3 regions of the Sphingomonas sp. GW821-FHT10F11 genome follow, and region 2 is predicted to be linked to each of the others. Evidence: predicted binding sites of a transcription regulator. Region 2 holds the regulator's gene; each other region holds the start of a gene.
What was found. The regulator LexA, encoded in region 2, represses DNA repair genes until DNA is damaged. The targets are predictions, from matches to a motif close to GTTCCNCNCTTGTTCT.
Positions count from the first base shown of each region.

Region 1: AC1RT8_RS04685 (ATP-dependent helicase) is a predicted target of LexA. The motif match lies at 5,556-5,571, and genes of this name have one in related genera.
Region 3: recA (recombinase RecA) is a predicted target of LexA. The motif match lies at 2,272-2,287, and genes of this name have one in related genera.

Region 1 covers NZ_JBXASH010000001.1:953,428-960,758, forward strand. Annotated here, with positions in the region: gene AC1RT8_RS04665 (pseudouridine synthase) at 1-1,109, shown strand, start outside; gene rsmD (16S rRNA (guanine(966)-N(2))-methyltransferase RsmD) at 1,113-1,652, shown strand; gene AC1RT8_RS04675 (MFS transporter) at 2,138-3,400, opposite strand; gene AC1RT8_RS04680 (inorganic phosphate transporter) at 3,668-5,320, opposite strand; gene AC1RT8_RS04685 (ATP-dependent helicase) at 5,575-7,331, shown strand, end outside.
Region 2 covers NZ_JBXASH010000001.1:1,062,011-1,069,341, reverse strand. Annotated here, with positions in the region: partial or broken gene AC1RT8_RS05260 (ComEC/Rec2 family competence protein) at 1-1,670, shown strand, start outside; gene lexA (transcriptional repressor LexA) at 1,615-2,292, opposite strand; gene AC1RT8_RS05250 (molybdopterin molybdotransferase MoeA) at 2,349-3,524, opposite strand; gene AC1RT8_RS05245 (MFS transporter) at 3,693-5,006, shown strand; gene AC1RT8_RS05240 (amidohydrolase family protein) at 5,038-6,342, shown strand; gene AC1RT8_RS05235 (TonB-dependent receptor) at 6,811-7,331, shown strand, end outside.
Region 3 covers NZ_JBXASH010000001.1:368,711-376,041, reverse strand. Annotated here, with positions in the region: gene AC1RT8_RS01755 (glutathione S-transferase family protein) at 1-61, opposite strand, end outside; gene AC1RT8_RS01750 (class I SAM-dependent methyltransferase) at 75-911, opposite strand; gene recA (recombinase RecA) at 1,101-2,195, opposite strand; gene AC1RT8_RS01740 (DUF6304 family protein) at 2,440-3,129, shown strand; gene AC1RT8_RS01735 (adenosine deaminase) at 3,178-4,191, shown strand; gene AC1RT8_RS01730 (phosphoribosyltransferase) at 4,188-4,703, shown strand; gene AC1RT8_RS01725 (response regulator) at 4,700-5,053, opposite strand; gene AC1RT8_RS01720 (hybrid sensor histidine kinase/response regulator) at 5,091-7,331, opposite strand, start outside.

The sequences.
Region 1 (7,331 bases), 110 kb from region 2:
AGCCGAGCGGCCTGCTCGTCACCGAGCGCGATCCCGCCGGCCGGCCGACCATCTATGACAGGCTGCCCAAGGACCTGCCGCGCCTCGTCCCCGTCGGCCGGCTCGATCTCAACACCGAGGGGCTGCTGCTCCTCACCACCGACGGCGAGCTGAAGCGCCAGCTCGAGCTGCCCGCGACCGGCGTCGAGCGCGCCTATCGCGCCCGTGCCTATGGTGCGGTCACCCAGGCCCAGCTCGAGGAGCTGATCCACGGCGTCGAGATCGAGGGCGTGCGCTATGGATCGATCAACGCCAATCTCGAACGCCGCACCGGCGCGAATGTCTGGATCGAGATGATCCTGACCGAGGGCAAGAACCGCGAAGTCCGCCGCGTGCTCGAATATCTGGGCTTGCGCGTCTCCCGCCTGATCCGCACCCGCTACGGCCCGTTCGTGCTCGGCGACCTGCCGGTGGGCGAAGTCGGCGAGGTGCGCCAGGTCGATGTGATCGCCTTCCGCAAGAACCCGACGAAGAACATCACGCCCGAATCCACGCCCCCGGAGTTGAAGCGCCACGCGCCGGCGCCTTCCCCGGTTCCCGGCGACCGGTTGAAGCAACCGCGCGGCATCACGCCCCAGCGGGCCCCGCGTCCGCGCCACGAAGAGCGGCCCGCCGCCGCCCGCGACGCGCGGCTGGCACAGGAGGCGCCGAAGCGTGCCGTCCGCCCGGCGGCACGCATCACGCGCGAGGACGCGGCCAAGGCGGACCGCGCCGCGTTCGACGTCCGCCCGGCCCGCCGCGCCCCGCGCGATGGCGACAAGCCCTCGACCTGGTCCCCGCGCGACAGCCGCCCGGCCGAGGAACGCGCCGCCCGCCCGGCCGCGTCGCCCGCCGGCGTGAAGCCCAAGCGCTTCTACGACGCCAGGGCGAAGGGCGGCGGCAAGGCCCCGCCCTCCGGCGAAACCCGTCCGGCGCGCGTGTTCAATCCGGAACTCGGCCGCAACGTCCGCGCCAAGCCGCCGCGCCCTCCGCGCGAAGAAGGCGACGCACGCCCGGCCAAGCCCGCCGGCAAGCCGCGCCCCAAGGCCGGCTGGGCCAAACCCAAGCCCAAACCCCGCACCCGGAAATAAGTCATGCGTATCATATCCGGCCAATGGCGCGGCCGCGCCATCGTCGCCCCCAAGGGTGACGCCACCCGCCCCACCGCCGATCGCACCCGCGAGGCCCTGTTCTCGATGCTCACCAGCCGCCTCGGCAGCTTCGAGGGGCTGGCCGTCGCCGATCTCTTCGCCGGCTCCGGCGCGCTCGGGCTCGAGGCGCTGTCGCGGGGCGCGGGCTCGTGCATCTTCGTCGAGCAGGATCGCGCCGCGATCGACGCGCTCAAGGCGAACATCGCCAAGCTCGGCACGAAAGCCGATGTCCGCGCCCAATCGGTGCTGGCGCTGCCGCCCGCCACCCAGCCGCTCGACGTGATCCTGATGGACCCGCCCTACGGCACCGGCGCCGGCATGGTCGCGCTCGACCGGCTCAACCGGCTCGGCTGGGTGAGCGATGCGACCTGGATCAGCATCGAGACGGCCAAGACCGAGACGGTCGAGGTCGAAGGCTTCACGGCGGACGCCGAACGTACCCATGGCAAGATGAGGATCACCCTGCTCCGGCGCACCGCCTAATATTCCGCCATCCTCTGCGGAGCGCCGTCCGTATTCGTGCGGGGCGCGGCAGGCGTACCCGCAAATAAAGACGGAATTATGCGACCCACTTAGGAGGGGGCGAAAATCGAGCGCTATTTGGCGCCGGCGCGCGGCCTCACGACGAGGCCTTTCGCTGTTCGAGGCGACTCCGCATGGCATAGTGACGAGTATTCGACTCCCTTCAACAGCGCTTCGGACAAACGACTTGCCGAATTGTGCGAGGGGTATCGGAATTTCTTCCGGCTTTACTTGAGGCCCCTCGTAACGAGCGCGTCCACGGGTCTAGCGCGATGTTGAGTTGGCTTGAATCAGGCCCTTCCCCCGTTCGGCCCCGGACTTGATCCGGGGTCGTCGAAGCCCTGCTCTTCGCTTCCGCAGAAGAAAGAACAGCCCTTCGACAAGCTCAGGGCGAACGGAGTGGGGGATCAACCAGCTCGACGAAGCGTCAGGCAGAGTTGGTGTCGTCAGCGCGGCTTGTGCAGCAGTGCCAGCCCGCCGAAGCTGAGCAGCCCCGCCACCATCAGATAGACGCCGACCAGCCCCAGCCCGCCCTTCCCCGCCAGCCAGGACGCGGCGATCGGCGCCATCGCGCCGCCCAGGATGCCGCCGACATTGAAGGTCATCGACACGCCAGTATAGCGTACCTCGGCCGGGAAGAGTTCGGGCAGCCAGCCGCCGAGCGGGCCATAGGCAAAGCCCATCACGAACAACGCGAAGGCAAGCCACAGGAACACGATGAAGAGCGATGCGGCGCCGAGCATCGGCCCCATCAACAGCCCCGCCACCGCGGCGCCGGCAAAGCCCCAGCGCAGCATCGCCATCGCGCTGTGCCGGTCGGCGAGCACGCTCGCGACGATCACCCCCAGGGCCAGGAACAGGATCGCCGCCAGCTCGACCGCGAGGAACGCCTGGCGGTTATGGCCCAGCGTCGTCGTGCCGTAGCCGAGCGCAAACGCCGTCGCGAGGTAGAAGAGCGCGAAGCACGCCACCACACCGAAGATACCCGCAAGGGTCGGGCGGAGATGATCGCGGAACAGGGTGACGATCGGCACCCTGGGCAGCTTTTCTTCCTTCGCCGCCTCCAGAAAGGCCGGCGTCTCGGTCAGCTTCAATCGCACCCATAGCCCGAGCGCGACCAGCACCGCGCTGGCCAGGAAGGGCAGCCGCCAGCCCCATTCGCGAAACTGCGTATCGGTGAGGGTGGCGCCGAGGATCAGGAAGAAGCCGTTCGCCGCGATGAACCCCACCGGCGCGCCGAGCGGCGGGAACATGCCGTAGCGGTTGCGCCAGCCCGGCGGCGCATTCTCCACCGCGAGCAGCGAGGCCCCGCCCCATTCGCCGCCCAGCCCCAGCCCCTGGCCGAAGCGCAGGATGCACAGAATCAGCGGCGCGACCCAGCCGATCTGGGCATAGGTCGGCAGGAACGCGATCGCGACGGTCGATCCGCCCATCAGCATCAGCGAGGCGACCAGCGTCGACTTGCGCCCGATCCGGTCGCCGAAATGGCCGAAGATCGCGGCGCCGACCGGGCGGGCGATGAAGGCGAGGCCGAAGCTGGCATAGGACAGCAGCAATTGCGCGCCCTGGTCCTCGGCCGGGAAGAACAACGGCCCGAACACCAAAGCCGCGGCGGTCGCGTAGATGTAGAAATCGTAGAACTCGACCGAGGTGCCGATCAGGCTGGCGAGCAGCACGCGCTTGTGTGCGGTCATGGGGAGCGAGGTCATCCCCGCTGGTTCGCGCGGGGGTGCACGTTGGTCAAGAAACTATTCCCTTCTACCCCTCCCTTCCCTTCACACCTCTCCCAGCGGGAGAGGGAGGGGCCCGTTCGGCGAAGCCGAATGGGAGGGTGAGGGTGAGTGGTGCGTAAGAGGGTCGCCCTCACCCTTTCCGTCGCTTCGCTCCTCCAGTGTCGGGTGAACAGCGCCCCGCGCTGTTCAGGTCATGCCGGGGGCATGACCGACCCGACACTCTCTCCCGCTGGGAGAGGGAAATTACCGCGTCGCGAAGGCATCCAGCAGGGTCAGCATCAGCCAGTACAGCCCGCCCGCCAGCAGCATCGCCGCCGGCAGGGTCATCACCCAGGCAAGCGCCATGCTGCCGATGGTCCGCGCGCGCAGGCCCGCGCCGTTCGCCACCGAGGAACCGGCCACGCCGCTCGTCAGGATATGCGTGGTCGATACCGGCAGGCCGTAATGCTCGGCCGCGAAGATCGTGCCCGCCGCGACCAGCTCGGCCGAGGCGCCCATGCCATAGGTCAGGTGAGTCTTGCCGATCCGCTCGCCGACCGTGACGACGATCCGCTTCCAGCCGACCATCGTGCCCAGCCCGAGCGCCAGCGCAACGGTGATCTTCACCCAGAGCGGGATATAGCGCGTGCCCTGCTCCAGATGAGTCTGATAGCCGCCGATCGTCTTCAGCTCGGGTTCGGAGAAAGTCTTCGCCGCGGCCGGATCCTTGGTCACCAGGCGCGTGGTGTCGAGCACCAGATACATGTCGTTGCGCAGGTTCGGCGTCGCCGCGGCGGGCACCTTGTCGAGCGACCCGAAGCCGCTGATCCGCTGGCTCACGTCGCGCGACAGCGTGTCGACCGCGGCATAGACCTGCGGGCTCGCCGCCTGCTTGGTCTGGAGCGCCCGGGTCAGGGTATCGCGCGCCACGCCGACATCGTTGCTGGCGGCGCCCGCGGAATGGGCGCTGAATGCCGAGGCCGCGCTGGTCGCGCTGGCCACGAACGCCGGCGTCGCGCTTTCGGGCATGGTGCGGTTGAGCGCATAGGCCGTCGGCGCGCAGCCGATCAGGATGAGCATGATCAGGCCCATGCCCTTCTGCCCGTCATTGCCGCCATGCGCGAAGGAGACGGCGGTGCAGGTCGCGATCAGCAGCGCGCGGATGCCCCGGGGTGGCGGCGCATTGGCCTCCGGCTCGCGGTACAGCTTGGGATTGCGCAGCACCATCCGCATCACGAACAGCAGCGCCATCGCCGCGAAGAAGCCGATCAGCGGCGCCATCCACAGGCCGGTCAGGATCTTGTACGCCTGGCTCCAGTCGACGCCCGAGGTGCCGCCCTTGCTCGCCGACAGCAGCTGGTTGGCGAACCCGACGCCCAGGATCGACCCGATCAGCGCGTGGCTGGAGGAATTGGGCAGCCCGACATACCAGGTCGCGAGGTTCCAGATCACCGCCGCGAGCAGCAGCGCGAAGATCATCGCGAAGCCGGCATTGCTGCCGACATGCAGGATGAGATCGACCGGCAACAGCGTGATGATCGAATAGGCCACCGCCCCGCTGGAGAACATCACGCCGAGGAAATTGAAGAAACCCGACCATACCACTGCGACATGGGCGGGCATGGAGTTGGTGTAGATCACCGTCGCGACGGCATTGGCGGTGTCGTGAAAGCCGTTCACGAACTCGAAGCCGAGCGCGATCAGCAGCGCGAGGCCGAGGAACAGGAACACGCCCGTCGCCATCTGCTCGCCGACCTGCGCGGTATCGGTGAAGATGCTGAACCCGGCATAGGCAAGGCCGCCGAGCAGCACCGCGAGGAACAGCCAGCGCCCGGCAGGGTGCATCGCGTGGTCGAGCCGGGGCCCGCTGGACGGGCGCTCGACCGACTCGGGGAGCGCTGAAACGATCGTTGCCATGGTGAACCGCTTTGCGCGCTTATGTGACAGGTTGATGACAATGGGGCGGGGCGCCCTGACCCTATCTCGGAATCCCTCTCCCAGCGGGAGAGGGAGGGAGCCGCCGGAGGCGGCGGAAGGGTGAGGGTGAGTTCGAGCCTCACTATCCAGTCGCCCTCACCCTCCCGTCGCCGCGCTCCTCCTTCCCCTCTCCCGCTGGGAGAGGGAGCTAAGCACGCTTGCCCCAAACCGCCGCGTTCCCTACCTGTTCACCGATGAGTCTTCCCGCGCCTTCCCCCCCAAATCCTTCTGGCGACCCGCCCTATCTGGCCGGCCTCAACGCCCCGCAGCGTGAGGCCGTGCTCACCACCGAGGGCCCGGTGCTCGTCCTTGCCGGCGCCGGCACGGGCAAGACGGCCGCGCTTACCGCGCGCCTTGCGCATCTACTGTTCACCAAGAAAGCCTGGCCGTCCGAGATCCTGTCGGTCACCTTCACCAACAAGGCCGCGCGCGAGATGCGCGAGCGGGTCGGCCGGCTGGTCGGCGATGTGGTGGAGGGCATGCCGTGGCTCGGCACCTTCCATGCGATCGCCGCGAAGATGCTGCGCCGCCATGCCGAGCTGGTCGGGCTGCAGAGCAATTTCACCATCCTCGACACCGACGATCAGCTGCGCGTGCTGAAGCAGCTCATCCTCGCCGCCGATCTCGACGAGAAGCGCTGGCCCGCGCGCCAGCTCGCCGGCTTCATCGATCAGTGGAAGAACAAGGGCCTCACGCCTTCCGATGTGGATGCCGGCGAGAGCGAGCTCTACGCCAATGGCCGCGGGCGCGAGATGTATGCGCAATATCAGGCCCGGCTGAAGGCGCTCAATGCCTGCGATTTCGGCGACCTGCTGCTGCACATGCTGACCATCCTGAAGCGCGACCGCAGCGTGCTCGCCGATTACCAGCGCCGCTTCAAATATATCATGGTCGACGAATATCAGGACACCAACAGCGTCCAGTATCTCTGGCTGCGCCTGCTCGCGCAGGAGAGCAAGAATCTGTGCTGCGTCGGCGACGACGACCAGTCGATCTATTCGTGGCGCGGCGCGCAGGTGGAGAATATCCTGAAGTTCGAGAAGGACTTCCCCGGCGCAAAGGTGATCCGGCTCGAGCAGAATTACCGATCCACCCCGCACATCCTCGCCGCGGCCTCGGGCGTGATCGCCAATAACAGCGGGCGGCTCGGCAAGTCGCTGTGGACCGATGCGCGCGAGGGCGAGAAGGTCAAGGTGCTCGGCGTGTGGGACGGCCCGGAGGAAGCGCGCCGCGTCGGCGAAGAGATCGAGAGCTGCCAGCGGGCGGGCAAGAGCCTCGACGATATCGCCATCCTGGTCCGCGCGCAGCACCAGACGCGCGAGTTCGAGGAACGCTTCATCACCATCGGCCTGCCGCACAAGATCCTCGGCGGGCAGCGCTTCTACGAACGGCTCGAGATCCGTGACGCCATCGCCTATCTGCGCGTCGTCGCGCAGCCGGCGGACGACCTTGCCTTCGAACGCATCGTCAACACGCCGAAGCGCGGCCTTGGCGACAAGGCGGTGCAGAAGGTCCACCAGCTCGCCCGTGCCGAGGGCGTGCCGTTGACCGTCGCCGCCGCGCGCATCCTCGACACCGACGAGCTGACCGGCGCCGCGCGCCGCGCGCTCGGCAATCTGGTCGGCGACATGGCGCGCTGGCGCGGCATGGCGGGCGACATTCCGCATCCCGAGCTTGCCCGCCAGATCCTCGACGAGAGCGGCTATACCGGCATGTGGCAGGCCGAGAAATCGGCCGAGGCCGCGGGCCGGCTGGAGAACCTCACCGAACTCGTCCGCGCGATGGAGGAGTATGAGAATCTCGGCGCCTTCCTCGAGCATGTCAGCCTGGTGATGGATAACGAGGCGCAGGCGGGCGAAGCGCGGGTGACGATCATGACGATCCACGCCGCCAAGGGCCTGGAATACGACACCGTGTTCCTGGTCGGCTGGGAGGAAGGCCTGTTCCCCTC
Region 2 (7,331 bases):
GCGCGACGATCCGGCTCGGCGCCCGGCTGATGCCGCCGCCTCAGCCGGCGGTACCCGGGGCGTACGACTATGCCCGCGTGGCGTGGTTCGACGGGATCGGCGCCACCGGACGCGGATTCGGGCCGGTCACCATCGTCAGCCCGGGCGTGTCGAGTGGCGCTGGCCTGCGCGAACGGCTGTCGAAACACATCCAGGCGAGCGCGCCGGGCGGTGGCGGAGCGATCGCGGCGGCGCTCGCCACCGGAGATCAGGGCGGCATCTCCGAAGAGGATGCCGAGGCGATGCGGCGATCGGGGCTCGCGCATCTCCTGTCGGTCAGCGGACTGCACATCACCGCGGTGGTCGGCGCGGTGATGCTGCTGGTGTTGCGGCTGCTTGCGCTCAGCCCCTGGCTGGCGCTGCGCTTCCGCTTGCCGCTCATCGCTGCAGGAGCGGGTGCGGTGGCGGCGATCGGCTATACCTGGCTGACCGGCGCCGAGGTGCCGACGATCCGGTCTTGCGTCGCGGCCTTGCTGGTGCTGATCGCGATGGCGATGGGGCGGGAGGCGATCACCCTGCGGCTGGTGGCAGCCGGCGCCTTCATCGTGCTGTTGCTCTTCCCCGAAGCGCTGGCCGGGCCGAGCTTCCAGCTCTCTTTCGCGGCGGTTGCGGCGATCGTCGCGCTGCACGAACATCCGCAGGTGAAGGCGTGGTTTGCGCCGCGCGAACAGCGATGGTGGCAGAAGCTGGGGCGGACTCTGCTGTCGCTGCTGCTGACCGGCGTAGTCGTCGAACTGTCGCTGATCCCGATCGCTTTGTTCCACTTCCACAAGGCGGGCATCTATGGCGCGGTCGCCAATATCGTGGCGATCCCACTGACCACGTTCATCGTGATGCCGCTCGAGGCGCTGGCGCTGTTGTTCGACCTGGCCGGGATCGGTGCGCCCTTGTGGTGGCTGACGGCGCGGTCGCTCGATCTGTTGTTGTGGATCGCGCATGCCACCGCGAGCATCCCCGGATCGGTCGCGGCACTGCCGGCGATGCCGGGCGGTGCGTTTGGGCTGATGGCGTTCGGTGGGCTATGGGTCGCCTTGTGGCGGACGCGCTGGCGACGGCTCGGCGCGGTACCGTTTGCGATGGGGGCGGCCTGGGCACTGTCGACGCCGACGCCCGATCTGCTCGTCACCGGCGACGGGCGGCATGTCGCGATCCGCACGGCACGCGGTGGGCTGGCGCTGTTGCGCGAACGGGTCGGCGATTACACATCGGACATGCTCGCGGAGAATAGCGGGGTGGACGGCGAACCCTTGTTCCTGTCCGACCAGCCAGAGGCCCGGTGCAGCCGCGATCTTTGCCTGGTCGAGCAGAGAACGGGCGAGCGGACCTGGCGGATCCTCGCGACGCGGAGCGCCTATCTCGTGCCTGCGGACGAACTGATCGCAGCCTGCGCCACCGCCGATATCGTCGTCAGCGAGCGCTGGCTACCGGGCGGATGCCGCCCGCGCTGGCTAAAGCTCGACCGCGACATGCTGGCCAGGACCGGCGGGGTCGCGGTGACGTTGCGCACCGGCCATGTCGTCACCGTGCTCCAGCCGGGCGACCGCCACCCCTGGCGGGTGGCGGCGCCGGTAGCGGTCAGACGTAGCGGCGGAGCAGGCCGGCGAGCTTACCCTGCACGCGCACCTGATCGGGAGAATAACGCTGGGGATCGTACGCGCGGTTCGCCGGATCGAGGCGGATCATCGCGCCCTCCCGGCGGAAATATTTGAGCGTCGCCTCGCTCTCCTCGATCAGCGCCACGACGATCTCCCCGTCGCGCGCGGTGTCGGCGCGCCGGATCAGCGCATAGTCGCCGTCGAGAATACCGGCATCGACCATCGAGTCACCCGAGACTTCGAGCGCATAATGCTCGCCGCCGCCGAGTAGCGCGGCGGGCACCGCGAGCATCGACTGCCCCTCGAACGCCTCGATCGGCACACCGGCCGCGATTCGGCCGTGCAGCGGGATCTCGATCACGTCGTTCGCGGGCTCGGGGATTTTCTTCACATTGCCGGTCGGTGCGGCGACCGCAGCAGCGCCCTTGCGCACTGCCTCGGGCCGCTCCGGCATGCGCAGCACCTCGAGCGCGCGGGCGCGGTTGGGCAGGCGGCGGATGAACTTGCGTTCCTCCAGCGCGCTGATCAGGCGGTGCACACCCGATTTGGACTTGAGGTCGAGCGCCTCCTTCATTTCCTCGAACGAGGGCGAAACGCCGCTCGCCTCGAGCCGGTCGTTAATGAAGCAGATCAGCTCGTGCTGCTTGCGGGTAAGCATCCCAATTCCTCCGTCGGAACAGACTGGGAACGTTTATGCAATGTTCCGCCGCCGTGTCAAGCGAATGGAAGGATTTCCACCACTTCTCCCGCGCCGAGCGCCGGGGCGTGGGGCGCTCGGACGATCAGGCAGTCGGCGCGCGCGAGGGTCAGGAGCATCGAGCTGTCCTGCGTGTGTGCCGCGAAGACATGGCCGTTACGGGTCGTGGCGCGGAGATAGTCCTGGCGGTGATCGTTCGCCGGCAGGTCTTCGCCGAGGATCGCGGTGGCAGCGCGAGGCAGCGGATCGAGCGCCCCGGCCATGGTTGCGATCAGCGGGCGGAGGAAGAGGAAGGCAGTAACGAAGGCCGAGACCGGGTTGCCCGGCAGGCCGAGCACCACCGCGGCGCCCAGCCGGCCCGCCATCATCGGCTTGCCCGGGCGGAGTGCGATCCGCCAGAAGTCGATGCTGCCGCCGGCTGCCTCGAGCGCGGGGCGGACCAGGTCGTGATCGCCGACCGAGGCGCCGCCGGTGGTGACGAGGATGTCGGCATCGACCGAAGCGAAGGCCGTGGTGATGGTCTCGAGCCGGTCGGGCAGGATGCCGAGATCGATCACCTTGACCGGCAGGTCGGCGAGCAGGGCGGCAAGCATCGCGCCGTTGGATTCGGGCAGCGTCGCTTCGGTCAGCGCGGCGCCGGGTGCGACCAGCTCGTCGCCGGTCGCGACGATGGCGACGCGCAGACGGCGGGTGACGGGGAGGGCGCCATGCCCGCCAGTCGCCGCCACGGCGATCCGCGCCGGGGTGAGCCGCGTGCCTTGGGGGATGAGCAAGTCGCCGCTGGAGAAGTCCAGGCCCTTGCGACGGACGTTCCTGCCCCTGACGGCGGGTCCTTCGCCGGCGAGCAGGATCAGGCCGCCCTCCTGCCGTGCCTCTTCCTGGACAAGCACGGTATCGGCGCCGGCGGGCATGGCGGCGCCGGTGAAGATACGCGCCGTCTCCATCGCACCGATGCTGCCGGTAAAGGGCCGGCCGGCGGCGCTCTCGCCGACCAGGGCGAAGGGGCCGGGCAGGTCGGCGAAGCTGATGGCATAGCCGTCCATCGCCGAGAGGTCGCTGGCGGGCTGGGTCCGCGCCGCGACCACGTCCCGGGCGGCCCAGCGGCCTGCGGCGTCGCGCAACGGCACCGTCTCCGCTTCGATCGGAGGGGCGAGCGCGAACAGGCGGGCCTGGGCTTCGGTGACGGAGATCATCCGGCCTCCCTATCCGGCGGGGCGCCGGGGGTCGAGACGGCAGGCACGTCAGTTACCGCTACCATCTTCGAAACGAGTGTTATAGCAATCGCTTCGGTAGCAGATCGGCCGCAACCAAGTCGGCAGGGTGCTTCGCATGGCCACGGGCCATGTCACGGGGGAAGATGTATGACGGAAGCACCGGCGCCTGACGCCTATAATCGTACTGCCCTGTTCTGGATTTGCGTGCTGGCGCTGTTCACCGCAGCGGTCGCCTTTTCGATGCGCACGGCCGCGTCGGATGCGATCCGCCAGGCAGTGTTCGATCCGATCGACCCGGCCAATTCGGGCAGGATGATCGGCGGTGCGCTCGGCGCCGCGTTCAGCGGCTTCGCCTTTTCGCTGCTGGTGCTGAGCCCGTTCCTCGACGTGATCGGGGCGAAGCGCGTGCTGCTGCTGGCGGCGTGCAGCTTTGTCGGCGGATCGTTGCTGATGGTGCTGGCGCCGAGCATGGGCAGCGGGGCAGGCATCGGGACGCTCGTCACCCTCGGCATGGCGCTGACCGGGGTAGGCTGGGGCTGCACCGAGGCCTCGATCAACCCGATGACCGCGGCGCTCTATCCGGCTGACAAGACCCACCGGCTCAACGTGCTGCACGCCTGGTGGCCGGCCGGTATCGTGGTCGGCGGGCTGGCGAGCATCGGCGTGGGGCAGATCGGGCTCGACTGGCGCTGGGACATCGCGCTGATCATGATGCCGGGCATCGCCTTCGGCCTGTGGACGCTCACCCAGAAATTCCCGAAGACCGAAAGCGCGGCGCTGGGTGTCGGTTTCGGCGAGATGATCGCGGTGCCGTTCAAGCGGCCGACCTTCTGGATCTTCTTCGCGATCATGTTCCTGACGGCGTCGGCCGAGCTGGCGCCGGGATCCTGGGTCGATGTCGCGCTGACCCATACGGTGGGCATGAAGGGCATATTGCTGCTCGTCTATGTCTCGGCGATCATGTTCGTGATGCGGCATTTCGCCGGCGTCCTGTCGCACCGCGTTTCCGACATGGGGCTGTTGTGGCTGTGCACGGTGCCGGCGGCGTTGGGCCTGTATCTGCTGAGCGTGGCCTCGTCGCCGGTGACGGCCCTGGTCGCGGCGACGGTGTGGGCGGTGGGCGTTGCCTTCATGTGGCCGACCATGCTGGCGGCGGTGTCGCATCGCTATCCGCGCGGCGGGCCCTGGACGATCGGGCTGGTCGGCTTTGCCGGCGCGATGGCGATCCAGCTGGTGCTGCCGAAGCTCGGCGCGATCTACGACAAGGCCAAGCTGGAACGGGCGGGGGGCGAGGCCGCCTTTGCCGCGCTTCAGCCGGGGCCGGTGCTGAACGACGTGCTGGCCTATGCCGCGACGCGCTCCTTCCAGGTGGTGGCGCTGATCCCCGTCGTGCTCTTCGTGATCTTCGGCGCGGTGCGCATCCTGGAACGCAAGCGCCGGCTCGGCGGTGGAGACGACTGAACCCGCGCTATCCAAGCGCGGTCGCGATGCTATGCTCCGGCTTTCGCTGGAAAAGGGCAAGAGCATGCGGTTGCTGAGCTGGCTTGGTCTCTGGGCATTGTCGCTGTTGGCGATCGCGCCCGTCCAGGGGGAGACGATCGCCTTCACCGGCGCGCGGGTGATCGACGGCACTGGCAGGGCGCCGATCATCGATGGCGTCGTGGTGGTGACCGACGGCAAGATCGCCGCGGTCGGCGCGAAGGGGCGCACCGCGATTCCGGCCGGCGCGACGCGCATCGAGGTGACCGGCAAGACGATCATGCCCGGCATCGTCAACGCGCACGGTCATCTGTTCTTCGACGCCAAATCGGCGGTCCCGGCACGTACCCAGCTGGTCGACCAGCTCGCGCTTTATGCCCGCTACGGCGTCACCACCGTCTACAGCCTGGGCGATGACGGGGTGGAGACGGTGAAGCTGCGCGACGAACTGCGCACCGCGCCGTTCGGGCCCGGCATGGCGCGGCTCTACGTCTCAGGCCCGGTGCTCAACGCCAAGACCCCCGAAGAAGGTCGCGCCACTGTGGCGGCCAATGCCGCGCGCGGCGTGGACATCATCAAGATCCGGCTGGAAGGGCCGCCGGACGCGCCGATCCGCACCCCGGCCGTTTATGGTGCGATGATCGACCAGGCGCATCTCGAGAAGCTGCGCATCGCCGTCCATATGTTCACCGCCGACGAGACGAAGGGCGTGGTCGATGCGGGCGCCGACATCCTCGCCCACAGCATCCGCGACCGCGATGCCGACCCGGCACTGATCGCCGCGATCAAGGCGAACGGCGTGGGTTATATCCCGACGCTGACGCGCGACCTTTCCGTGTTCGTCTATGAATCCACCCCCGATTTCACGACCGATCCCTTCTTCACCCGGGAAGCGGCCTATCGCGCGCCGCTCGCCGCCCTGCTCGATCCGGAAGCGCAGGCGAAGGTGAAGGCGAGCGCCAGTGCGCAGGCGATCAAGCCGGCGCTGGAGCAGGCCAAGCGCAACCTCAAGCTGCTGTCCGACGCCGGCGTGCAGATCGCGATGGGCACCGATACGGGCGCGCCCACCGGCCGCTGGCAGGGCTATTTCGAGCATCTCGAAATGCAGATGATGGTCGAGGCGGGCCTGACGCCGATGAAGGTGATCGTCGCCGCGACCGGCGGTGCGGCCAAGGTGATGCGGATCGACGACATGGTCGGCACGCTCAGGCCCGGTCGGCAGGCCGACCTGCTGGTGCTTGGTGCCAATCCGCTGGCCGATATCCGCAACACACACAGCCTGGAGCAGGTGTGGATCGCCGGCCGCAAGCTGGATTGAGGATTCCAACAACGACTCGGATTTATCGCTGTTTCAGCGGCTTTATTTTTTCTTCCGCTGTTATGTTGGATTTTCGGCTCGATTTTTCGATCTGTTTCCAGCATGTTAGGCCGCGTTTTCCCTGTTACGGATAACAGCGGAAAAAATCGGCGCATTCTGTCGAAAAAACACGAAAACAGACGAGGTTTTCCGCTGTAACGCGCGAGCCGAGCGGCCAACATTTACGGTCACAATGAGAAAGAGCGCCGGATTTCCGGCGGCGCCGCGCTCGCACGGATTGCGCCAAGGTTGAATCAATCTTGTCGTTCCGCCATCGAAATGATCTTGTCATTCCACGGACTTATTCCGCGCTTAGGGGCCCCGTCAGTGGGGCTCGTCCAGCGAAATCGATAACGATTCGAGGGACCGTGACGTTCGTCTCGGTTCGGGAAAAGCCGCGCGCCCAGTTCAGATTAAAAGGGGTTCCCCGTGTCCAGATCGACCGTTGCCAAATCTTCGCTCCTGTTCGGCGCCGCTATCAGCGCGCTGCTTTGTTCGACCGGAGCCTTCGCCCAGGAGGCCGCCACGCCGGCGGCGCAGGAGTCGGCGGACGCCGGGCTGAACGACATCGTGGTGACGGCGGAGCGGCGCCCCGAGACGGTGCTGAAATCGCCTCTGTCGGTCACGGCGCTCACCGGTGATTCGCTGCGCTCCTTCCAGACCGGCGGCGACGACATCCTGTCGCTCTCCGGCCGCGTGCCCGGCCTCTATGCCGAGACGACGACCGGCCGTATCTTCCCGCGCTTCTACATTCGCGGCCTGGGCAACATCGACTTTTACCTTGGCGCATCGCAGCCGGTGTCGATCATCCAGGACGATGTCGTGCTCGAGCATGTCGTGCTGAAGTCGAACCCGGTGTTCGACGTGGCGCAGACCGAAGTGCTGCGCGGCCCGCAGGGATCGCTGTTCGGCCGTAATACGACGGCGGGCATCATCAAGTTCGACACGAT
Region 3 (7,331 bases), 690 kb from region 2:
CGAGCATCCACAGGACCCGCTGCGAACGGGAATTTTCGAGATGGTGGACGATGATCGTCACGGGCGATCCTCTCTCATATGTCGTTGTGTGCCGACCATAACCACGCCGCGGCGGGGAAATCCACGGCATCGCCGGAACGATGGCGCGCGATGACCGCTTCGACGCGCGCCAGCATTGCCGCGCGCTCTTCCACGGGGGCCTGACGCAGCAGCGCCGCGGCCGGGCCGATCCGTTGCAGGAAGCGCAGCGCGGCGCCGACCGGATCGGGCCCCTGCCCGGCACGATAGGCGAAATCGACCGGCCTGGCGTCGATCCGCGACCATCCCGCCGCGCCCAGTACAGCCCGCACGAAATCGGGATCGGCAAAGGCGAAAGGTCCTGGCACATAGCCTGTGGGAGGCGGCGGCATTTCCCCCGCGACGGCGGAAACGAGTTCGGTTGCCCATGGGTTGAGCGCGGGCGGCCGGAAACAGGAGAAGACCAGGCCGGCCCCCGGCACCGTCCCGGACCGCAAGGCCGAAAAGGCCGCGACCGGATCGGGAAAGAACATGACGCCGTGGCGCGAAACGATGAGGTCGACCGGCGCAAGATCGGCGAGGTGATCCTCTGCCGGGCCGCATCGGAAGGAGAGATTGCCCAGGCCGCCAGCGCGTTCCGTGGCGATCGCGACCAGCGAGGGCGAGATATCGATCCCGACCACGGGCCGATCGGGCAGTGCCGTGGCGGTCGCCAGGCTCGTCGCGCCCGCGCCGCAGCCGATATCGACGATCGTTACGCTGCCCGGGGCCGCCATGTCGAGGATCGCCGCGTTGAGATGCACCGCCAGCCCGGCGAGGCAGCGATCGGTCTGCGGCCATTCCTCCGCCCAGACATCGCCGATCGAACCCGACCAGTCGTTCGCGCTCGTCATGCTTTTGTCTCCACGCCAGCGCGATCAAGCCACGCTGGAACCGCTCTATCCCGCATCCCCCGGGCGAACCAGCATGGCGAAGGGGCGCGCCCCAGTCCGAAATCTCAGGCCCCGAAATATGAAAGGCCCGCCGACGCGGGCGGGCCTTTCCGGGTTTTGCGACGGGGGAACGCCGCGTGAAGTCGGGTCTCAGAGATCGCCGTCATCGTCCTCGGGTTCGGGACCGGCCATCATCTCCTCGGCGACCTTGTCGGTGCGGGCACGGATCGCCTTTTCCAGGCGATCGGACATTTCCGGATTTTCCTTGAGGAAGGTCTTCGAATTCTCGCGGCCCTGGCCGATGCGGACGCTGTCGTAGCTGAACCATGCACCCGATTTCTCGACCAGCCCGGCCTTCACGCCGAGGTCGAGGATCTCGCCGATCTTCGAGATGCCCTGGCCGTACATGATGTCGAATTCGACCTGCTTGAACGGCGGCGCGACCTTGTTCTTGACGACCTTCACCCGGGTGGTGTTGCCGATGATCTCCTCGCGGTCCTTGATCTGGCCGGTGCGGCGGATGTCGAGACGGACCGAGGCGTAGAATTTCAGCGCGTTGCCGCCCGTCGTGGTCTCCGGGTTGCCGTACATCACGCCGATCTTCATGCGCAGCTGGTTGATGAAGATCACCATGCAACGCGAACGGCTGATCGAGCCGGTCAGCTTGCGCAGGCTCTGCGACATCAGCCGGGCCTGAAGGCCGACATGGCTGTCGCCCATCTCGCCCTCGATTTCCGCCCGCGGCACCAAAGCCGCGACCGAATCGACCACCAGCACGTCGATCGCATTCGAACGGACCAGGGTGTCGACGATCTCGAGCGCCTGCTCGCCGGTGTCGGGCTGCGACACGATCAGCTCGTCGATGTTGACGCCGAGCTTCTTGGCATAGACCGGGTCGAGCGCATGCTCGGCATCGACGAACGCCGCGGTGCCCCCGCCCCGCTGCGCTTCGGCGATGACGTGGAGCGCCAGCGTCGTCTTGCCCGAGCTTTCCGGCCCGTAGATCTCGATCACGCGGCCGCGCGGCAGGCCGCCCACGCCGAGCGCAATGTCGAGCCCGAGCGAACCGGTCGAGATCGCCTCGACCTGCATGGTTTCCTTCGAGCCCAGCCGCATGGCCGAGCCCTTGCCGAAAGCGCGGTCGATCTGTGCGAGCGCCGCGTCGAGTGCCTTGGCGCGCTCTGAACTCGCCTTGTCGTTGGAGACTGCCATTTTGTTGTCGATGACCTTCAAAGATGCCGCCACTGGAGCCTCCGTCGCTAGACTGATCACATCGTGCATTCAATGCGTGTTGGAAGCTCCGTATATGGTTTGTTCTCTTGGAACAAGTGGGGAACGAGTTTTTTTTGTTCCGCCGTTCATCAAGCCTGTAAGCAGGCGTGGGGCACGCGCATTCATCGTTCCGCTATCGCGACTAATCCGTGCTAGGCCGCCACCGGGGTGCGCCGAATAGGCTCGCCTCCTCAGCAATCAGGCGCGATGGAACGACATGGCTGGCGGTGTACATCCTGAGGAAGCCCCATTCGCTATCTATCAAGGCTCCTATGCCGATGAGCGTGGCACATTTCCGGCCGTTTTCACCAATGACGGTGAAGCTTTCACCATGACGGTCCTCGGTGTGACGTTTCGCGGCGAATCATTCGATAGTCTCGATCCGGATCCAGAGATTCCCGCCGCGTCGCTGCTTGGATTCGCCGCCTCCAATAGTCTCTGCGCGTGCGATATCTCGCTGACGATGCCGCTTCCGATCCTCGTGGAGGGAATCGACACAGTGGCTGACCTGAAGGTCGATCTCCATTTGGGTGCTCGAAAGCCGGCACCGCATGGCGGGATCAGCAACGAATCGCTGAAATTGGCACTGACCTTCTCCGATCTTCGCCTGCTATCTTCCGGCAATACCGGTTTTTTTGAAGATGAGTTGCTTGATCTCGCGCGCCAGCTTCCCGCTGGAACCAGCATCAAGAGCTGTCTCTTCTGTCAATATTCCGATTATAGCCCATATGGCAGCGGCCTCATCGGCAGCATGATGTGTTTCAGAAACATCAAAGCGGAATATAGTCGAGTGAACAGCAAAGAGGCTTTCTGGGGCGTGCATGATCGCTTTGATCGCCAGGTCCAGGAAACCTATCTCTGCGACGACTTCACATTGCGCATTGCCGGCACTGGATACCGCGGCTGAGACGAAAACCGCGCTTGCCCCCCTGCCCGCCCCGGGCAATGAAGCAGCATGACCGACCATGATTTCATCGCCGGCCTGCCCAAGGCCGAGCTCCACCTTCATATCGAGGGCAGTCTCGAGCCCGAACTGATGTTCGCGCTGGCTGAGCGCAACCGTATCGCAATCCCGTTTGCGAGCGTCGAGGAGGTGCGGGCCGCCTACGCGTTCTCCAACCTGCAGGATTTCCTCGACATCTATTATGCCGGCGCGAACGTGCTGCAGACGCAGCAGGATTTCCACGACCTGGCATTGGCCTATTTCGATCGCGCCGCGGCCGACGGTGTCGTCCATGCCGAGATCATGTTCGATCCCCAGACCCATACCGATCGCGGCATCGCCTTCGGCACGGTGATCGAGGGGCTGCTCGCCGGCATGGCCGAGGCGAAGGCCCGGCACGGCATGACCTCCAGGCTGATCCTCTCCTTCCTGCGCCATCTCGACGAGGCGGCAGCCTTTGCCACGCTCGAAGCGGCCGAGCCCTGGCTCGACCGGATCGACGCGGTCGGGCTCGATTCGTCCGAGCTCGGCCATCCGCCCGAGAAATTCGCCCGGGTGTTCGCCGCCGCCCGCGCCAGGGGCCTGCGCCTCGTCGCGCATGCCGGCGAGGAAGGCCCGCCCGATTATGTCTATCAGGCGCTCGACCTGCTCGGCATCGACCGGCTCGACCATGGCAATCGCAGCCTGGAGGATCCGGTGCTCACCGCGCGCCTTGCCCGTACCGGCATGACGCTGACGGTCTGCCCGCTGTCCAACCTGAAGCTCTGCGTGGTCGACGACATGGCCCATCATCCGATCGACCGCATGCTCAGGGTGGGTCTCCGCGCCACGATCAATTCCGACGATCCGGCCTATTTCGGGGGCTATATCGCCGACAATTATCGCGCGGCCGCCTCGGCGCGCGGGCTGGACCGCGAGGACCTGGCGCTGCTCGCGCGCAATTCGTTCCTCGGTTCCTTCCTGCCCGACGATGCGGTGGCGGCGCATCTGGCCAGTCTCGACGCCTATATGGAGGCAAGCCAATGACCGTCTTCACCGATATCCCGCACGAGGACTTCGTCGCCGCTGTCCACACGCTCGCCGCGCTGCTGGCCGATGACGACTGGAAGCCCGATTTCATCATCGGCATCGGGCGTGGCGGCCTCGCCCCCGCGGTCTATCTCAGCCATGCGACCGGCATGCCGATGCTCTCGGTCGATTATTCGAGCCAGGTGAAGGATTTCGCCGACGAACCGCTGGCCAGGCTGGCACGCCGTACCCAGGCCGGCGAGCGGCTGCTGTTCCTCGACGACATCAACGATTCGGGTCGTACCATCGGCCATCTGCGCGAGGTGCTGAGCGCGGCCGGCGCCGTGCCCGGCAGCATCCGCTTCGCCACCTTGATCGACAATGTCAGCTCGGCGCAACAGGTCGAGTACCGCGCCCGCACGATCGACCGGACCTTCAACAAGGATTGGTTCGTGTTCCCCTGGGAAGCGGTTGCGCCCGCCCAGTCGCTGGTCGAGGATGCGGCGGCAGTGCCGGAACGGATCGCTTAACCCAGCGAATCGAGCGCCTTGGACACCGCGTCCATGGTGAAGGGCTTGGGCAGAGTCGGCCGGTCGCGATAGGCTTCCGACAGGCTGTCGGTCGAGCCCCCGGTCGCGAAGATATAGGGAATGCCCCGCGCGGTCAGCGCATCGGCGATCGCCCAGCTCTTCTCGCCGCCGCGCAGATTCACGTCGAGGATCGCGGCGTCCACCCCGCCCGCTTCGATCAGCGCCAGCGCGTCGGCGACCGTGTCGGCGGTGCCGGCCATGGTCTTGCCGAGGACGTCGAGGAAATCCTCCAGCATCATCGCGATCAGGGGTTCGTCTTCGACGATCAGAATATTCTGCGGCCCGCTCATCGCCGTTCCATAATCGTCCCCGCGCCCCGCCGCCAAGTCATTTCGCCGCCAGCACGTCCCGCGCGGCCTCGGCAAGCTGTTGAACCGAGAAGGGTTTGGCCAAGAAGGAGACATTGTCGAGGTCGATCGACCTGCGCAATTGCTCCTCGGCATAGCCCGACATGAACAGGATCGGCAGGTCGGGATAGCGCGACCGGACCTGGCGGACCATGGTCGGCCCGTCCATCACCGGCATCACCACGTCGGAGATCAGCAGGTCGGGCCGCTCGTTGCGCGCCAGCAGGTCGAGCGCGACCTCGCCATTCTCCGCGGTCAGCACGGTATAGCCCTGCCGCGCCAATGCCCGCTCGGCAACCGTGCGCACCATGTCCTCGTCCTCGACCAGCAGGATCGTGCCGGTGCCCCAGAGATCGGTCGGCTTGTCCCTGCTCTTGGCGGGTGTTGCCGCCTTGGCCGGCTGCGGCGCGGTGTGGACGGGCAGGTAGATGGTGAAGACCGCGCCCTGGTCCCGATTGTCGGCAAAGATATAGCCGCCCGATTGCTTGACGATACCATAGACGGTCGACAGGCCGAGCCCGGTGCCCTTGCCCACTTCCTTGGTGGTGAAGAAGGGTTCGAAGATCTTGGGCAATATCTCCACCGGAATGCCGCCGCCGGTATCGGCCACTTCGAGCGCGATATAATCGGCGATCGGCAGGATGTCGGAGCCCATGCGCCGAACATCGACTGCGGTCACCGCCATGGTCTGGATCGAGAGCGTGCCGCCGCCGCGGGGATCCTTCGCCAGCATCGCATCGCGCGCATTGACCGCGAGATTGACCACGACCTGTTCGAGCTGCCCCGGATCGGCGCGCACCGGGCCGAGGTTGCGGCCATGCTTCACCGTCAGGGTCACCGTCTCGCCGAGCAATCGCTTGAGCAGCTGTGACACTTCGGAGATCACATCGGGCAGCTGAAGCACCTGCGGCACCAGGGTCTGCTGGCGCGAGAAAGCGAGCAATTGCCGCGTCAGGCTCGCCGCGCGGTTGGAATTGGCGCGAATCTGCTGGATGTCGTCATAATCGCTGTCGCCGGGCGAATGACGCATCAGCATCAGGTCGCAATGGCCGATGATGGCGGTCAGGATATTGTTGAAGTCGTGCGCGACGCCGCCGGCGAGCTGGCCGACCGCCTGCATCTTGGTCGCCTGCGCGACTTCGCGCTTCAGCCGCGTCTCCTCGCTGTTATCCTTCAGGCTGAGCAGCACCGCCGCATCGCCCAAGCCCCGAGCGCCGGCGATCGATAGCGCGACCGGCTCGTCGGGATGGTCCTTCAGCCGCACCGCGAGATCGGTCGAATGAGTCGCCCCGTTGGCGAAGCGGCGGATCGCGTCGGCGACCACGCCCTTGTCCTCCTTGACCAGCAGATCGCCCGGATAGAGCGGCGGCGATCCGGCATCGACCTGCGCGGCGCGCGCGAACGCGTCGTTCATCTGCAGGAAGCGGCCGTCGCGATCGACCAGCGCCATGCCGAACGGCATCAGCGAGACCAGGCTGCGCACATGCGCGCTGGCGCTCGCGCCGATCGCCGGCTCGCTCGCGCCGCCTTCCTCGTCGAGCATCACCACCAGCATCGGCGCGTCGTCGCCGTCGAGGAACGGCACCTGCAGCACGCGCAAGGGGCTGCCGCTCAACCCCTCGCGCTCGAACCGCACCAGGCCATGGCTGTCGGTGATCAGGAAACGCGCGAAATCGCGGCCGGCGACCGCGCCTTCCTCATGCCCCATCGCCCGGGCGCGCAGGACTCGATTCGCCGCGCGGATCCGGCCGTCGGGACCGATCAACGCCGCCATGATGCCGGCCGCGGCGAGCCGGTCGCCGGTCGGGCCGCCGATCACGCCCTCGACGGTGCTCGCGAGATCGAGTGCCTCGACGCCGCGGAACCGCCAGACGAGCAGGTCGTCGTCAGCCCCTGCCCGCTCGATCTCGGCCCTGAGCGGCGTGCCCCGCGCGAGCAGCCGGCCGACCGAGGCAGCGCCGTCACGCCAGGCCGCGCGGCCGGCGGCGCTCAGGTCGCCGATCCCCGCCTCGTCCACCGGCAAGGCGGGCGGTGTCGGGAAACCGGCGAACAGGCTTTCGTAGCGGTCGTTGGCGCACACCAGCCGCCCGGCGCGGTCGGTGATCGCCACCGCCTCCGGGCTGCTTGCCGCGAGAGCGCGCGCGACGCTCCAGTCGGGCTCGGTGGCTTCGGCCCGGCCGGCCAGGAAGAGCCGGCGGAACAGCAGCAGTGCGCCGGCAAT